DNA from 3 places in the Marinomonas sp. AWM4_232 genome. Region 2 is predicted to be linked to each of the others. Evidence: predicted binding sites of a transcription regulator. Region 2 holds the regulator's gene; each other region holds the start of a gene.
What was found. The regulator PhoB, encoded in region 2, activates phosphate uptake and scavenging genes when phosphate is short. The targets are predictions, from matches to a motif close to TGTCATANNNNTGTCANA.
Positions count from the first base shown of each region.

Region 1: a site for PhoB is predicted at 1,100-1,117, ahead of ACXAC1_RS01730 (inorganic phosphate transporter). Genes of this name have one in related genera too.
Region 3: a site for PhoB is predicted at 2,401-2,418, ahead of olsF (bifunctional ornithine lipid synthase OlsF). Genes of this name have one in related genera too.

Region 1 covers NZ_JBSWTA010000001.1:362,811-368,660, reverse strand. Annotated here, with positions in the region: gene exaC (acetaldehyde dehydrogenase ExaC) at 1-991, shown strand, start outside; gene ACXAC1_RS01730 (inorganic phosphate transporter) at 1,352-2,920, shown strand; gene ACXAC1_RS01725 (hypothetical protein) at 3,027-3,725, shown strand; gene ACXAC1_RS01720 (hypothetical protein) at 3,796-4,584, shown strand; gene ACXAC1_RS01715 (LysE family translocator) at 4,685-5,302, shown strand; gene ACXAC1_RS01710 (DNA topoisomerase III) at 5,299-5,850, opposite strand, start outside.
Region 2 covers NZ_JBSWTA010000001.1:1,589,442-1,595,291, reverse strand. Annotated here, with positions in the region: gene ACXAC1_RS07575 (HDOD domain-containing protein) at 1-877, shown strand, start outside; gene ACXAC1_RS07570 (chorismate--pyruvate lyase family protein) at 874-1,434, shown strand; gene ubiA (4-hydroxybenzoate octaprenyltransferase) at 1,453-2,307, shown strand; gene phoB (phosphate regulon transcriptional regulator PhoB) at 2,392-3,087, shown strand; gene phoR (phosphate regulon sensor histidine kinase PhoR) at 3,094-4,461, shown strand; gene ACXAC1_RS07550 (response regulator) at 4,536-5,366, opposite strand; gene cysZ (sulfate transporter CysZ) at 5,376-5,850, opposite strand, start outside.
Region 3 covers NZ_JBSWTA010000001.1:2,089,852-2,095,701, reverse strand. Annotated here, with positions in the region: gene ACXAC1_RS09955 (SDR family NAD(P)-dependent oxidoreductase) at 1-174, opposite strand, end outside; gene ACXAC1_RS09950 (nuclear transport factor 2 family protein) at 176-625, opposite strand; gene ACXAC1_RS09945 (sigma-70 family RNA polymerase sigma factor) at 788-1,363, shown strand; gene ACXAC1_RS09940 (ChrR family anti-sigma-E factor) at 1,369-2,070, shown strand; gene ACXAC1_RS09935 (hypothetical protein) at 2,174-2,356, shown strand; gene olsF (bifunctional ornithine lipid synthase OlsF) at 2,491-4,227, shown strand; gene ACXAC1_RS09925 (hypothetical protein) at 4,212-4,334, opposite strand; gene ACXAC1_RS09920 (isoamylase early set domain-containing protein) at 4,583-4,888, shown strand; gene betB (betaine-aldehyde dehydrogenase) at 5,156-5,850, shown strand, end outside.

The DNA of each region.
Region 1 (5,850 bases), 1.2 Mb from region 2:
TCCTGCGCTTGCTGCGGGTAACTGTGTTATTCTCAAGCCTGCAGAGCAAACGCCAGCTTCTATTTTAGTGTTAGCAGACCTAATTAAAGATCTTCTGCCTGCGGGTGTTTTGAATATTGTAAACGGTTACGGTGCTGAAGCGGGACAGGCATTAGCAACAAGTACTCGTATTGCCAAGATAGCTTTCACCGGCTCAACTCCAGTCGGCTCGCATATCTTGAAGTGTGCGGCGGAAAATATCATTCCATCGACAGTAGAGCTTGGTGGTAAGTCGCCGAACATTTACTTCAACGACATTATGAATGCGGAAGATGAATTCATCAGTAAATGTGTTGAAGGTACAGTGCTAGCATTCTTTAACCAAGGTGAAGTATGTACTTGTCCATCGCGTTTGTTGGTCCAAGAGGATATTTACGATGATTTCATCAAGCTAGTCATTGAGCGTATTGGTCAAATCAAGCGCGGCAACCCACTTGATACAGAGACAATGGTCGGTGCTCAAGCTTCACAAGAACAGTTTGATAAGATCCTAAGCTACCTACAGATTGGTCGCGATGAAGGTGCTGAAGTTCTAGTTGGTGGTGATTCTGAAGTGATTGATGGCTTTAACGATGGTTACTACATCAAGCCAACGCTTCTGAAAGGCTCAAACGATATGCGCGTCTTCCAAGAAGAGATCTTCGGTCCTGTTGTCGCTGTGACAACGTTTAAAGATGAAGCAGAAGCGCTTGCGATTGCGAACGATACTGAGTTTGGTCTTGGTGCAGGTGTTTGGACACGTGATACAAACCTTGCGTACCGTATGGGACGTGGTATTGAAGCGGGTCGTGTTTGGATGAACTGCTACCACCAATACCCAGCACATGCTGCATTCGGTGGTTACAAGAAATCGGGTGTAGGTCGCGAAACACATAAGATGATGTTGGATCACTACCAACAAACGAAGAACATGCTTGTGAGCTACGATATTAACCCTCTAGGCTTCTTCTAAATTGTCCTTTAGTTACCCTGAGAATTGGCCCCCCAATTCCATTCTTTAAGCCCCCTCTGGGGGCTTTTTTTATGTCGTTCACATTTAATTTCGTAACATGACACTGCTTGTAATATTTCTGTCACACAAAAGACATATAAATGTCACCAAATTGAAATATGTGACAGTTATTTGATTGGAATTTCTTAATTAACCTTGCTTTGGGTTTTTATGAAAAACTTCTAAGTGTAGAATGGCGCACGTTTCACTTTTATGAAATATGACGGATTAGTTTTTGCATCGCTGGAGTAGTTACTTGGGAAAGGGTAACTCGGCATTTTTGCCTGCCAGTGTCGTTTAATAACCTAAGATGACTCTTTTATGGATCTTGCAAATTACGGCTCAGAATCAAAGACCAGTCGCGGCAGTGAAGTTGTCCGCATTCTTATCGCGTTAGCGTTCGTTTTGGTCGCAGGCTTTTATGCTTACAGCCACGGCGAAGGTATTTCTAACGTTTCAATTCTTGCTATTGCAGCCGCATTTGGAGCCTACATGGCCTTGAATATCGGCGCCAATGACGTTGCGAATAACGTTGGCCCTGCGGTAGGATCGAAAGCACTGTCTATGACAGGTGCGATCTTAATTGCTGCTATTTTTGAGGCGGGTGGTGCAATCATTGCGGGTGGCAGTGTTGTCGGAACTATTAAGAAAGGTATCATTAACCCTAATGCGATCGCAGATGTGACGACCTTTATTTGGGTGATGATGGCAGCATTGCTAGCGGGCGCAATTTGGCTGAACTTAGCGACTTACCTAGGTGCTCCAGTATCAACGACACACTCTATTGTTGGTGGTGTAATGGGCGCTGGTATTGCCGCTGGTGGCTGGGGCATTGCTAACTGGAGTCAAGTCGGTGCCATTGTTGCTAGCTGGGTCATTTCTCCTGCGCTAGGCGGTATTATTGCGGCGACGTTCTTGATTTACATTAAGCGCTCTATCACCTATCAAAGTGACATGATTGCAGCAGCTAAGAAAGTGGTTCCACTATTGGTATCACTAATGGTCTGGGCATTTGCTACTTACTTGGCAATGAAAGGTCTTAAGAAGATCTGGAAGCTGGACATTATTACCGCTTTGATCATCGGTTTTGGTCTTGCTCTGACGGCCTACTTCGTGGTTCGTCCATTAGTAGATCGTGCGGCCGAATCGTTGAAAAATGACAAGGATGCCGTGAATAGCTTGTTCACGATCCCATTGATTGTATCTGCAGCTTTATTAAGCTTTGCTCATGGAGCAAACGATGTTGCGAATGCTATCGGGCCGTTGGCTGCGATCAACGATGCTTTGCTTAACGGTGGCGTATCGTCTAAAGCTTCCATCCCATTATGGGTAATGTTAGTAGGTGGTATTGGTATCGCGATTGGCTTGGCATTGTTTGGGCCTAAGTTGATCAAAACAGTAGGCTCTGAAATCACTGAGCTTGATAAGACTCGTGCTTTTTGTGTGGCAATGGCGGCGGCAATCACTGTAATCATTGCATCTCAGTTAGGTTTGCCAGTAAGTTCTACACATATTGCGGTAGGTGGTATCTTCGGCGTTGGTTTTCTTCGCGAGTACCTTAAGTTGTCATACGAGAAGAAACTTGCTCAGATTGAGAAACATTCTGAGCGCTCTGGCCTAGGTGTGGATGAGACAAATGCATTCCTAGAACGCTTCAAAATGGCCGACGTAGAAGAAAAGCGTGCGATTCTTCGTGAAGTAAAAGCGCTGCAATCTTCTGCCCCGATTTCTAAAGAAGAGCGTAAGAGTCTTAAGAAGGCGACCAAGAAAGAGTTGGTTAAACGTTCGGCTCTACTTCGCATTGCCGCAGCATGGATCATTACCGTTCCAGCATCGGCGCTATTGTCTGCGATTATTTTCTACGCCTTACTTGGTTTCTCTGTCGCGTAATGTACTAGCTAACAAAAGCACTCTTTTAAAAACCGATCATGCATAATGGTCGGTTTTTTTATATGCTTAACGAACAATCAAACGAAGACGTGAGGCGGTATTTTTTGTGTCAACGAGTTTTCTTATAACCATTGTTGTTTGTGCCGCGCTAGCATTAGGTGCTGTGTTAGTTTGTGTAGGGCTGCTGCGTTATTACCAACAACGTCAAGCTCAGCATAAGCTAGAGTTAGAGCAACTTGAGAAGCGCTGTGGCCGCATCGCTGATTTGCTGAACATCATCACGGATCGCTACCTACCCCTGACGACCAAATTACTGTTGGTTGAGTATCTTATTGCCAGTATATCGACATTAATTCGCTATAAAATGGGGAGAACCTTAGAGTCGGAATTGCCTGGTTTTATACAGTTACTTGAAGAGTTAAAAAGCAATCAACAAGCGACGCTAAAAGACTGTGTTCAAACCCATGTGCAACTTTCTCAAGTTCAACAAGGTCTACAAGCACTGCCACCTCTCTTAAGAGGGCTGGTGTCCAATGATTTATTGGATAAAGCTACGGTAAAGGATCAAGTAACTCAGATTCGGTTCTTTTTTCACCTAGCTCATCATGATTTGTTAGTAAAAGAAGCGGAAGCTTGTGTAGAGTTGGATAAGAAAGCTGCAGCACTGGATAAGCTTCGACAGGCACTTGCTGAAATGGAAAAAGTTGCAACGTTCGAGCAAGCTGGACAAGTAATAGAGTCCTTGAATGGCACCATTCAGCGCATTGAAAATGAATTATTTGGAAAAAGCTCTAGAGTAAGTTAAACCCTTTTGATATAAGAAAATACTAAATAAAAATGCGTTCATATTTAGGACGCTTTGGAAAACGGGACTTATGACGGCAATCATTGTTACGCTACTGCTGTTGATTATTGGTGGCTTTATTGCGTTTGCTATTTATTTACAGCTAAAAGAACAAGCGCGCATAGAACGTCTGCGTAAGGCTGCATTGCTTAATAACCAGTTGCGCCAAGTTCGTCGTTATCTTGATGAAATGCCTGCGCAATACCAGCCTAAAGAGATGCGCCTATGGCTATACAGCCGTATGATTGGTTTGTGTGATGAGCTATTGGCTATACAAGCCGATGAGTCTCTTTCAAGGCGTAGGCGTTTCTTACAAGAAGAAATGTCCCAGTTTCAAGCCAGTAAGGAAAAGCGCCGCGCAAAGCCTGTCGTGGATGAGATTCAGATTATGGAGCTTAAGCGGTTATTTGAATCTTTTCATGGCTATTTGTTATCAGCTAAGTCCAATAAACAAATCAATGAAGAATCTTTTACTCGATTCGATGAAATGCTGCATTGGTTTCGTTATAAGGTAAACGCTGACCATCATTCTTATCTCGCCCGTCAGTTCTTCTTGACCCAAAAAATGGACGATGCCATAAGTGAATATCAAGAAGCGATTAACCAACTTAAGCCCATTGAAGAAAAGCCCGAAGCCGCAGAGTTGATTAACAAATTTGTTGAAACGATCCAAGAAATTCAAGACGACATAGCCTTGCAACAAAGAGAGGCTGCATTAGAAGCTGAAGAACAAGGTGACAACGAAGCGGAAGAAGAGTTGGATAACGAATGGCAGCGATTCATGGATGATGGTGATTTCCAGCGTAAGAAACATTTTTAACCTGTCTAGGATGACGATTTTTTCATTATTTCCTCATTGTCGCCAGTCATAAGATCTGGCAATTTACTTCGATCTTTTCTTTAACTTTATGGAATAAAGTATGAGTTTGGCGCTCTTGTCGGTATTTGTTCCGACGTTCTTCTTTGTCTCGATTACACCAGGTATGTGCATGACGTTAGCCATGACGCTTGGTATGACTATCGGCGTAAAACGCTCGTTGTGGATGATGTTGGGCGAGCTGACTGGTGTCGGCTTGGTCGCACTATTGTCGTCTATTGGTGTGGCAGCCCTGTTGTTAAACTACCCAACTTTCTTTGTGCTATTTAAATATGTGGGTGGTGCTTACCTTGCGTATTTGGGTGTCCAGATGTGGTTGTCACGAGGGAAAATGGCGATCAAAACCGAAGAGAATACGCGCCCGACTAGTGTATTTGAGCTGATCTCCCAAGGCTTTGTTACTGCCATCGCTAACCCAAAAGGATGGGCTTTCTTTGTTGCATTATTACCGCCTTTTTTACAGGCAGATGAGCCTCTAGGACAGCAATTATTCAGTCTAATCACCGTGATTCTTGCCCTAGAGTTTTGTTGCTTGCTCATTTACGCATCGGGTGGGCGAACGCTGCGTTCCTTGCTACTGAAAAGTGGCAACGTTCGCATTATGAACCGAATCGCGGGTTCCTTAATGTTAGGTGTGGGTATCTGGCTCGCATTTGGTTAACGCTTTGTCTCTTTGGTTGACTTCTTTCGAGTGTAGTTGCGCTTTTTTGATGTGCTCTTCTTCTTTGTAAAAGGTTTCGCTGCTTGCTTTGGAAGAGACGCGAAAGCTGTCATGTTGCCAGTTTTCGCAGTTTGAATCAGGGTGTTGAGAGCGTCTTCAAGCTCATGCATAAAGTGCTGATATGACTGCTGGTTTAAGCTAATGCCATTAAGCATCGCTTCCCATTTTGCCGTCATATCAGGAACGGTAGTGCTTTCAGGAAGGGCATCGATCAGTGCTCTTCCTGCCGCTGTTGCATGAATCTGCTTACCTTCTCGTTGTAGAAAGCCGCGTTTAAACAGTAATTCAATAATGCCAGCTCTAGTTGCTTCGGTACCTAAACCATCGGTTTCTTTCAATATCGCCTTAATTGCTTTATCGCTTACAAACCGATTTATCCCCGTCATGGCAGCCAATAAGGTTGCATCGGTAAATGCATCAGGTGGTGTTGTTTGTTTTTCAAGTACTTCACCAACGCGACAATGTAGCGTTTGATTGACGGTTAACTG
Region 2 (5,850 bases):
TGTACAACAAATGCAATCTGCACTGGGAAAATTTCAGTCCATGCGGCTAAAGCAGCGCCTAGAGGAAACCTTAGAGATCCCCCCTTTGCCAGCCTCTTCTCATCGCATTATTCAGTTGTGCTCCAATAATCACGCGGGAACAGATGACTTGTGTGATGTCATCAACCTAGACCCATCGTTGTCTGCTCAAGTCATCAGTTGGGCCTCTTCACCCTATTATGGCGTCCGCGGCGAAATTGAGTCCGTTGAGGATGCTATTATTAGGGTATTGGGCTTTGATATGGTGATGAACCTTGCCCTTGGGTTGTCTATGGGTAGCGTACTTCAATTACCCAAAAATGGTCCTCGGCACTATGAAGACTTTTGGTTCAGTGCTGTTTCTTATGCTGTACTCATGGAGGAATTAGTATGCAAGATGAAACCAGGAAACCGGCCTCGACTAGGGCATGCTTATTTATCAGGCTTGTTACATAATTTTGGCTATCTTGCTATCGCTGTTGTGCTTCCGCCCCACTTTGGCGTTTTGGCGCGTTATATTGAAGCCAATGCGCACTTGTCTTCTGATATCATTGAGATGCAAACGTTACATTTTACCAAAGAGCAATTAGGTGCTTGGCTGTTGAAACACTGGGAGCTACCCGAGAGTATTTATACCGCGGTGCGTTACAGTAAGGCACCTGACTATAATGGGCCCCATCATCAGCTAGCGCTGCTGCTTCACTTATGCCATCAACTATTTAATGGTCACGAACCAGGTGAGCAGATTTTGGGCCAATTAGAACTTACCGCTTCAGATGCAAAGGAAGCACACCACAAAGTCATTAGTTCTTCTAGTGAACTCTCTAAAATGGTGGATTTAATAAGCGGATCTAAATGAACCTGCTCGACTCAAAGAAAACACAGCAACTAGACTACCGCTGGCATGCCATTACACATGTTCGTCGATCTGCCATACCCAAAGACATATTTCCTTGGTTAATTACGCGATTTTCGATCACTGCTAAGCTTCGCCATGCGGGTAAGCTACGTGTCGAAGTGCTTGAAGACCGCTGGCAATCGCCGACTCCAAGAGAGCGCATTCGATTGCGTCTTAAACCACGTGAAACTGCTCGGGTCAGATCCGTAATACTATATCTAAACGATGAGCCAGTGGTTTATGCTCGTTCAATCATACCCGCTCGTTCCTTGAAAGGTGCATGGCGATATCTTCCCTACCTTGGAGATCAGCCACTAGGAGGTTATGTGTACCGCTCTAAGACACTTCAGAGGAGTCCGACAGAAGTGGTTAAATTACCTGCGGGGTTGATCCAAAACAGCCATGAGGCATTATGGGCGCGGCGCTCAGTGTTCATTGAGTTTGGTCCGGGCATTCTCGTCAATGAAGCGTTTTATCCTGCTATTGGCAACGCCACCAAGGCCGCGGGACAACTTTAACCAATTAGATGCAACATCATGAATAAACTAAAAGACTACGCAGACTTAACACGTTTTAATCGCCCGATCGGCTCTTTATTGTTGATGTGGCCAACATTGTGGGCTCTGTGGCTTGCGGCAGATGGCTGGCCGGAGTGGCATCTGGTCGTTATTTTCGTACTGGGTGTTTTCAGTATGCGTTCAGCAGGCTGTGTCATTAATGACTTTGCCGATCGTAAGGTTGACGGTTTTGTCGAACGTACTAAAAACCGCCCACTTCCATCTGGTCGAGTGAGCGAGAAAGAGGCCCTGTTATTGTTTGCAGGGTTGTCATTATTAAGTTTTGTATTGGTGCTTCTGACCGACTGGAAAACCATTCTTTTGTCGTTTGTTGGATTGTTTCTAGCAGCACTCTACCCGTTTATGAAACGTTACACCCACCTACCACAACTGTTTCTTGGGTTGGCTTTTTCTTGGGCCATTCCGATGGCATACAGCGCACAAGGGGGCAGTTTACTGGACCCTGAGCTGTGGATGCTGTTTGTTGCCAACAGTTTCTGGACCATCGCGTACGATACTTACTACGCTATGACCGATCGACCAGATGACCTAAAGGTAGGCATTAAATCGACCGCCATCTTATTTGGTCGTTATGACCTATTCGTGATATTAGTGTTACAAGGATTAGCCTTGTCTCTCATGATGTGGATCGGAGTACTCGCTGAGCTAAGTGCCCCCTACTTTATCAGCTTGCTCATCGCTGTTGGGTTGTTTTATCAGCAGTACCAGCAAGCCAAAGACCGTGAGCGCCAAGCCTGCTTTAAATCCTTTTTAGATAATAACCGCGTTGGCTACTGCCTATTTGCAGGATTATTACTAAGCTATTACATTTGAATATGGCACTGATATGACAATTTAACACAGTTGTCATATTTAGCGGTTTTAATATCTACCGTTCCTGAGATGAGGGTATGTCCTGTGACCGGTAAAAAAGTACTGATTATTGATGATGAAGCACCAATCCGCGAGATGATAGCTGTCGCGCTGGAGATGGCTGGCTATGAATACATGGAAGCGGAAAATAGCCAGCAGGCGCATGAAATGATCGTAGATCATCGTCCTGACTTGGTTTTAGTCGACTGGATGATGCCCGGAGGCAGCGGTGTCGAGCTCACGCGTCGTTTGAAGAAAGACGCGACGACGGCGGAAATTCCAGTGATTATGTTGACTGCGAAAAGTGAAGAAGACAATAAAATCCAAGGCCTCGAAGTGGGTGCGGATGATTACATCACTAAACCATTCTCGCCACGTGAATTGGTTGCGCGCTTGAAGGCCGTACTTCGTCGAGCAACACCTCAAGGTGTCGATGACCCAATTGAAGTGGAAGGCTTATTGCTTGATCCCATCAGCCAGCGTGTCTCTATTGGCACAACCCCTATCGAGATGGGGCCAACGGAATACCGTCTGTTAAAATTCCTCATGACACATCAAGAACGTGCCTATTCTCGCGCGCAGTTGCTTGATCAAGTCTGGGGCGGTAACGTTTACGTAGAAGAACGTACAGTTGATGTACATATTCGTCGCCTACGTAAAGCCATTGGTGAAACCCATGACTTTTTGATTCAAACCGTCCGCGGAACAGGTTACCGTTTTTCGGCAAAACGCACGGCATAAGATTTTATGAAGCGAACTTGGCAACGAGCTTTCATTACATGGATTATTGGACTGATGGCTGTGATCACCATCGGTTTCGTACTGGGCCACATTCTCGCACTCGTTTTGATTTATACACTCGGTACACTGTATTGGCAGCTGTACCAATTGTATCAATTTCATTCTTGGCTGCGCCGCTCCGGCAAAGCAGCGCCTCCTGAAGCTACTGGCATCTGGGGGGAGATTTTCGATGCGGTCTACCGTCTGCAAAAGAAACAACGCAAATCTAAGCGCCGCATGCGCCAAGCGCTCAACCGAATCGAAAATTCAACGGCCGCGCTGAAAGAAGGCGTCATCATGGCCGACAGTAATGGCAATTTAGAATGGTGGAATAACTCCGCCGGATTGCTATTAGGCTTGCAGCGCCCGGTGGACCGAGGTCAGCCGATCACCAACATTCTGCGTAACCCAGACTTCTTTAAATACTTCACGCAAAAGCGCTTTGGCGAGCCTTTGGTTATGAAGTCGCCATCAAAAGAAGGGGTGTACCTAGAAGTACAAACCACACTGTATGATCAAAACGATCATCTGATTTTCGTACGAGATGTGACACGTTTGCACCTACTGGAGCAGATGCGTAAAGACTTTGTCGCCAACGCCTCACATGAGCTGAAAACACCTTTAACGGTTATCAAAGGCTACCTTGAAACATTATCGATGTTTAAAGATAGCCTGCCGCAATCCATGCAGCGTGGTATCGTGAATATGAGCGATCAGTCACTGCGTATGGAGCATCTAATTGAAGACCTATTGCTGCTCTCTCGGTTAGAGACCAACGATAAGCGAGAAGCCCATCAATGGCTAAAGCTTGAAGATTTGTGTGAGACCATTAAGAAAACCGCCTTACCGACGCTTTCTGACAGCCATCAACTGAGTTTTGATATTCCTGAAAACAGCTATATCTATGGCGCCTATAACGAGCTTTACAGCGCGTTTTCAAACCTTGTCTTCAACGCTATCAAGTACTCTCCTGAAGGAGGTCACATTGAAGTGCAATGGGTGCAAAATGAATTCAGTGGCATTTTTTCAGTAGACGACCAAGGACTTGGTATCGATCCGCGCCATATTCCTCGTTTAACCGAACGTTTCTTCCGGGTTGATAAGGGACGAGGGTCCGGTACTGGCGGCACTGGACTGGGGCTTGCGATCGTCAAACATGTGCTAATACACCATAATGCCAAACTGCAAATTCGCAGTCAGCCAGGTACAGGCAGCACATTCTCTTGTCATTTCCCAACAGATCGTGTTCGTCAAGAAGCGCTACTCGCAACCGTGGCCAGTGACGCCCCAGACAGTCACGCTACTTCCGTCGAGCAAGAGCCGTCTCAACCTTAAATGGGCTCTCAGTCTAATCAGCTGCCTCTAGTTTTTCTCTGGGCGCGGCTGAATAGGACACCTGCTATTGGCTTTTATAAAGACTGAAATAAGCGATTTATAAAAGCTTCTTTCTCAGCGTCTTGGTCTATCAGAGATAAGGTGACGGTTAAGAAAGCGGAATCAGCTTTCTTCTCAGTGGTCGCCACCGCCTGAACATAATAATTCAAACGGTTTACTTGCTTGTCATGGGATAAATCCAAGACCGCTTGATCCAGTACCGTTGGAATCACATCGTCACTCTTGATCAACATAGTGGCCTCATCCTTGGCAAAATGTACCACCATGCAACGGAACTCCTTACCCGCGAAACGTACTTTGGTTGGGATTTTAACGTCTTTAGAAGATGCCTCAGGGTTAGTTATTTTAGGCGTCGGAGCAGCCTTAGCCGAAGCATTTCCCGCCATCAAGACATCCAATGAGCCAGAGGCAATACCGCCTGAGCTGCCAGAAGGAGCCTTTGCTGGTACACCAAGCTTTTTCTCAATGCCATGTCGTTTGGCCGCCGACTGCACTTTCTGAATAAGTTGCTCGGCCGTGAAAGGCTTTCCCAAATAGTCCGTCACACCCGATTGAACCGCTTCCACGACGTGAGATTTATCGCCACGACTGGTGATCATCACAAAGGGTAATGCTTCTTTCTTGTAATTAGGTTGCTCACGACACCATTGCAGCAGCTCTACCCCTGTCATTTCTGGCATTTCCCAATCACAAAGCACCATATCAAAGGGCACTTTTTGCAGCAGTTGCTGTGCCTTTCGACCATTGACTGCTTCCTCCACTGTCACCGAAGTAAAACGCTTTCTTAGGGTGCGTTTAATAAGGTCTCGAGTAAACGAAGCATCATCGACTACCAAAATTTTCAAAATAAGCTCCTATCGCGTCTGAGACAGCAAATCCGCATAATTAACAAAGCGCTCGCTAAACAACTTAATCCATAATAAGGTCGCTGCTACCGCCGCTATCGGCATGACAAATAAGTTCAAGAAGGGAATGGTCACCCCTAACATCACGATAAAGCCGAATGTCCAACATAGAAGCGGCTTTTCGCGAAGTGCAGCGCGCATATCGTGAAATGGCACTTTATTGTTATCAAAAGCGTAGTCCATGTACTGTAACGCCAACATCCACGCAGAAAACATCACAATCAGCACCGATGTCACCACGTTTACCACAGGGATGAACGACAACAGCAACAACCCTAAGAAACGCGGAATAAAATACGCGAGCTTTTGCAGCTCTCGCTTTAGGCTTCGTCCTGCAATCTTCATAAGCCCCATGGCACTGAAATCTTCATCGAACTGCTTGCCTGTTTGGTGCTCTTCTACTTTCTCAGCAAGAAACGCCATA
Region 3 (5,850 bases), 500 kb from region 2:
TAAAAAAGATAATTCATCAGGATAGAGCTTAGCGAGTTGCGATAGTTCTCCTTCACTTCGGGCGGAGGCAATGACTCGATTTCCCATTAGCAAATAGTGCTTAGTTAGGGCCAACCCTAAACCAGAGCTTGCTCCTGTTATCCAAATGGTTTTATTGCCCTGCTCATTTGGCATATTACCCCTCCGTGGCCATTCGTTTACGCAGACGTTTTACCGCCCAACCAATAACTGGCACATGTTCATAGATCATCTGCCCCATGTCATAAACGTCTTCATGATAGTAAATGCGATCCGTAAATTGGATCTGGGTCATGCCGCGCACGATATGTGTTTCTTTACCAAGCTTAGGGTGAGAAAAATACATATTCCACTTTATATAAGCACTATCTTTGCCAACCAGCTGATCCAAGAATTCAAATCGGCCACTGACAACATTCTCAGAAGCCTCAGAAAGGTAAGCATGAAGCTCCGCCAAGCCTTGTACTTGATGCACTGGGTCACGGAATTTCACATGACTGGCGTAAACGTCACCAATAGCGTCCAAGCGAGGATTCTTCACATCTTTGTAAAAGGCTTTGAATCGCTCGATCAATTCGTTTGTTGAATTTGCATTGCATGCCTGCATCGCGGAACTACCTATTAATGTTGTCGGATAACTTTATAGTACATACGCTGAAAAAAAATCATCAGATCACTGATCCATTCATCTAAAGCCCCCGTATAATGAAACTGTGAATATAGCTTCACCACACCCAGACTGACCCACGTGCACGTTTGGAGCCCTAGGATGAACACAGTTTCTGAAACGACAGTAGACAACACTTTGTTGGCAGACATGACTCAAGTAGCCCAATCGCGTGATACGGGTGCTTTGGAACGCTTATTTGATCACTATGCCCCACGTATTCGCGCCTTTTGTTTAGCATCGCAACCCGGCGCTAATCTTATGGCAGATGACATCGCCCAAGAGGTGATGATCCGAATCTGGAACAAAGCTCATTTATACAACCCCGCTACTGCGTCGTTGAATACATGGATTTTTACGATTGCCCGTAACGCACGTATTGATTACATGCGTAAAAATGGGCGATACCAAAGCGATATCGATCCAGAAGAGTTTTGGAGCGAAATGGCTGATGAGAATGCCGATCCCTTTCGGGAGGCACAACAACAACGCGACCAAGTTCGCATACGAGAAGGACTAACGCATTTGCCTACTGAGCAACAGCAAGTCCTGTCGAAGGTGTATTTAGAGGGTAAAAGCCACTCTGAAGCCTCAGAAGAACTTGGCTTACCATTAGGTACGGTCAAATCTCGTGTCAGACTCGCGCTAAACAAGTTATCCGTAATTATTAAGAGGTAGTCGCTATGCTTAGCTGCCATCCTTCACTCGACATTTTGACAGATTATTCTTCTGGTACTTTGCCATTGGCGCATGCTTTGGGTGTATCTGTGCATTTAGATCAATGCCCACATTGTCGTGAGCAGATGCGTCGTTTAAATAATGTTGGGGCGGAATTGTTTGCAGAGCAAATGATTGATTCACGCCCAGAGCATATGGCGTCTTTAAAAAGCAACGTATTAGCAGCCATCGTAAACAGCGATCAAACAGCTGCACCTTCTCAACATGAGCCTGAACAAGAGACTGTGTTTCAACACATTCCGCGTTCCTTGCGACGTTTGATACCCAAAGGTTTCAACGAGTTAAACTGGATGCCTCTGACGCCTTCTTTTAAACTTGCTACGTTGAGTGATGAAGCTGGCGGACCACAAATTGCTTTATCACGAGTGAAACCAGGCGCTCGATTGCCAAACCATACCCACACAGGAAATGAAATCACTGTGGTGTTGAAAGGGGCTTTCTCTGATGACGAGGGTTTGTATCGTGAAGGCGACTTTATTTGTCGAGATCATAATCACAAGCACCAGCCTAGGGTCACTAAAGACGCTGAATGCATCTGTTTGATTATCCTAGATTCACCGATTGAGTTTACCGGATGGCTAACGCGATTCCTAAATCCAATTATGCGTTATTTTCATCCCAATAAAGGCAACGCCCTCCCATCGTAGGGCACGCTTTTATGTTTCTGATTGCGGTGAAAAAATAAACTAAAGCCATGAACATGGAAATTTGATATGATTAGAGTTCAATCTATTATAAAAGGAATACACCATGGCTTCTAAAAAGAAATCAGCCGACACTCCAATGGAAACGTCTGCAAGCATTGCGAAACAGATGGAAGAGTTCTTGGCTCGTGGTGGGCAAATCGAACAGATTGATCAAGGTGTTAGTGGTCAGTCCAACCTCAAAGGTTCGCGTCACATTACCTTGGGAAACAGTAAGCCTAAAGCTTAAATGCACGAAAAGCCGATCAATGATCGGCTTTTTGCTATCTAACCTGTCATAAAGTCGACACAAAAACTTCACCGAGCTGTCATCGTCTCTCCCTAGCCTGTTCAAGAGAACCTTGAAGGTGAGTGGAGTAGATCGTGTTACAAGTCGAACAAATCATTTCCAGTAAAGCCCCAGGCTTTTTAGACAAAAGCCCAATCATAACCAAGCCCACCTTGAGCTTGCTTAAACGCCTATTTCACGAAAATGAAGTGAATCAGTTTCTTGAACAAAATGGGCACTGCATTGGATTTGAGTTCATTGATCGCGTTTTAGATCACTTCAATTTTGGCTATCGTGCCAGCCAAGTGGATCGCCGTAACATACCCGCAGTTGGCCGTACTCTGATCGTGGCAAACCACCCTCTTGGCGCATTAGATGGTCTAGCTATTTTGCGTCTCATTGGCGAGATTCGACCTGATGTCAAAATCGTGGCCAACGACCTCTTGTTAGGCTTTGATGCCCTCAAAGGACTTGTACTTCCGGTCGATAACATCGGGGGCAAAACAGGTCGTCAGCAACTCAAAGCTATTATGGACTGCCTACATCGAGAAGAGTGTGTGATTATCTTTCCTGCTGGTGAGGTATCACGCCTTTCTCCGAGCGGAGTCAAAGATCTAAAGTGGAACTCCAGTTATCTAAAAATTGCACAAAAAACCAATAGCCCAATACTTCCAGTGCACATTGGTGGACGCAACTCCATGATGTTCTACACCAGTTCTTGGGTCTATCGCCCCCTCTCGACAGTGCAGCTGGCCAATGAAATGTTCCGCCAGCGTAATCGTCGCATCCCTATTCAAGTGGGCGAACCGATCCCGATTCAAGAGCTGGCTAAGTTGCCATTAAGCAACAAGGAAAAGAACAAACTGGTTAAGCGACACTTGTACCGTATTGCCAAAGGTCGCAAGCCTCTGCTTAAAACTGAAAAAACCATTTCTCACCCTCAAAACCGTCAACAATTGAAACTCGAGCTTAAGCGTGCGGAACACTTAGGATCGACCAAAGACAACAAACAAATCTATCTAGTCGATTACGAGCACGAGTCGAGCCTGATGCAAGAGATCGGACGTTTGCGTGAAATCGCATTTCGTAAGGTTGGAGAAGGCACCGGCGAGCAAAAGGACTTAGACAAATACGATCAATATTATCGTCACCTTGTCCTATGGGATGAAGAAGAACTCGAGATTGTCGGTGCATACCGTATTGGTGAAGTGTACCGTTACTTAAAAGCAGGGCAAGATAAAGGTATCTACAGCAGCACTTTATTCAGCTATAGCTGCGACATGGAGCCCTACTTTGAGCAAGGGATCGAGCTGGGGCGAAGTTTTGTTCAACCAAAGTATTGGGGCAAACGCAGCCTCGATTACTTGTGGTATGGCATCGGTGCCTATTTGATCAAACACCCAGAAGTACGTTACATGTTTGGCCCTGTCAGCCTCAGTGGACATTTCCCACCACTGGCGAAAGACATGATCGTGCACTTTTATCGTACCTATTTTACCGATCCTGAACACTTGGCCACCTCATTCACACGCTACACGATTCAACCTGAGCACAAAGATTTACTGAAAAGCTATTTCAGTGGAGAAAGTTACGAAGAAGACTTTCGCAGCTTAAAAGAGCAACTCGGCAACATCGGTGCCGCTGTCCCCACACTGTTTAAGCAGTACAGCGAATTATGTGAAGACAACGGCGTACGTTTCTTAGACTTCGGTGTAGATGCGAGTTTCGGATACTGTGTTGATGGTCTGGTCCTTGTCGATTTAGACAAGGTGAAAGACAGCAAACGTAAACGCTATCTCACAGGTAACGATGTCGCTCATGAATCTTTATGATGGGAGCGCTGAGAAGCACCTGAGTGATGCTTTAAATACCATAGATATCCAAGCTTAACGGCTAAAGCGATGGCAAGTACGATCAAAACAATGTGAGCGAATTCCATGGAAACCTCCTCGATTGTTGAATGACTCACTGTCATTTTAGCTGCTCAAGCAAAATAATTGTGCATTGTTTGAACAATATGCCCTCATTTTTAGCGTTCAAGTTATGTACTATCGGTTATAGGACTGCTGATTTGGGGCAGGTTGGGGATAACACTCCAAGTTTTCCCCATTGGCGTAAGACTTGCTTGCAAACAAGCTAGATGTGCATAAGTCACACGAATCCTGCCGCTGACTCAAGGAGCTGAAGATGATCGAAAAGAACTATCTAAAAACCAAACCCGAGTGCAAAGTAAAGTTTGCTCTGCCGATAGGGCAAATCGAAGGTGCAAAAAAAGTCTTCCTTGTTGGAGATTTTAATAATTGGGACGAATCTGCCACGCCGATGCGCAAGCAAAAATCAGGCGTATTTTCTTCTACCATCAACTTGGAGAAAGACAAACAATATCAGTTTCGTTATCTGGTGGATGGTACAACATGGCTTAATGATGAAAGCGCTGACGCTTATGTTCAGAGCCCAATCAGCCACGATCAAAACTGCATATTACAACTGTAATTATCACGCTGTTTACGCTTCTCTTCTGAAAGGCTCCTGTTACCAGACAGGTGCCCTTTTCATGTTTTTCGATCGCCCTCACATCTTATTTTTTAGCTCTGCTAGAATTTTTTTTGCTCTATGGATTTCAAAATCACTCATTTTATGTACAATGTTTTTTATTAAACGCTCATTTAATAAAAAACTTAACGCTAAATTTAGGCTAAATGAGCTGACCCAAATACATCCTAATTCAGGATCTAACTTTTCGACTTTGAGAGGTGAAACATGGCACATAAGCAGCAATACATTCATGGCCGCTACGTTGCGTCCACGACGGGTGAAACCTTCGAGACACGTAATCCAGCAACAGGTGAACTGCTAGCAACCCTAGAACTTGCAGGCGAGAAAGAGCTGCAAGCAGCTGTGGACTCAGCCAAACAAGGTCAAAAAGTTTGGGCAGCAATGAGTGGCGTTGAACGTGGTCGTATTCTTAAACGTGCTGCGGACCTGCTGCGCGAGCACAATGAAGAAATCGCTAAGCTGGAAGTACTGGATACTGGTAAACCGCTACAAGAAGCGATCGTTGTCGATATTCAAACAGGCGCTGACGTGATCGAATATTACGCAGGCCTAGCAGACAAAATCCAAGGCGACTTCCAAGACCTTGATGCGGACAGCTTCTTCTACTCACGCCGCGAACCACTAGGCGTGTGTGCTGGCATCGGTGCTTGGAACTACCCAATTCAAATTGCTTGTTGGAAATCTGGCCCAGCCTTGGCTGCGGGTAACGCAATGATTTTCAAACCATCTGAAGAAACACCGCTTACGGCTTACAAACTGGCTGAAATCTTCACTGAAGCAGGCCTTCCTGACGGCGTATTCAACATCGTTCAAGGGGATGCTCGTACGGGTCAATTGATCACAAACCACCCTGAGATCGACAAAGTATCCTTCACTGGTGAAGTCGGCACGGGTAAAAA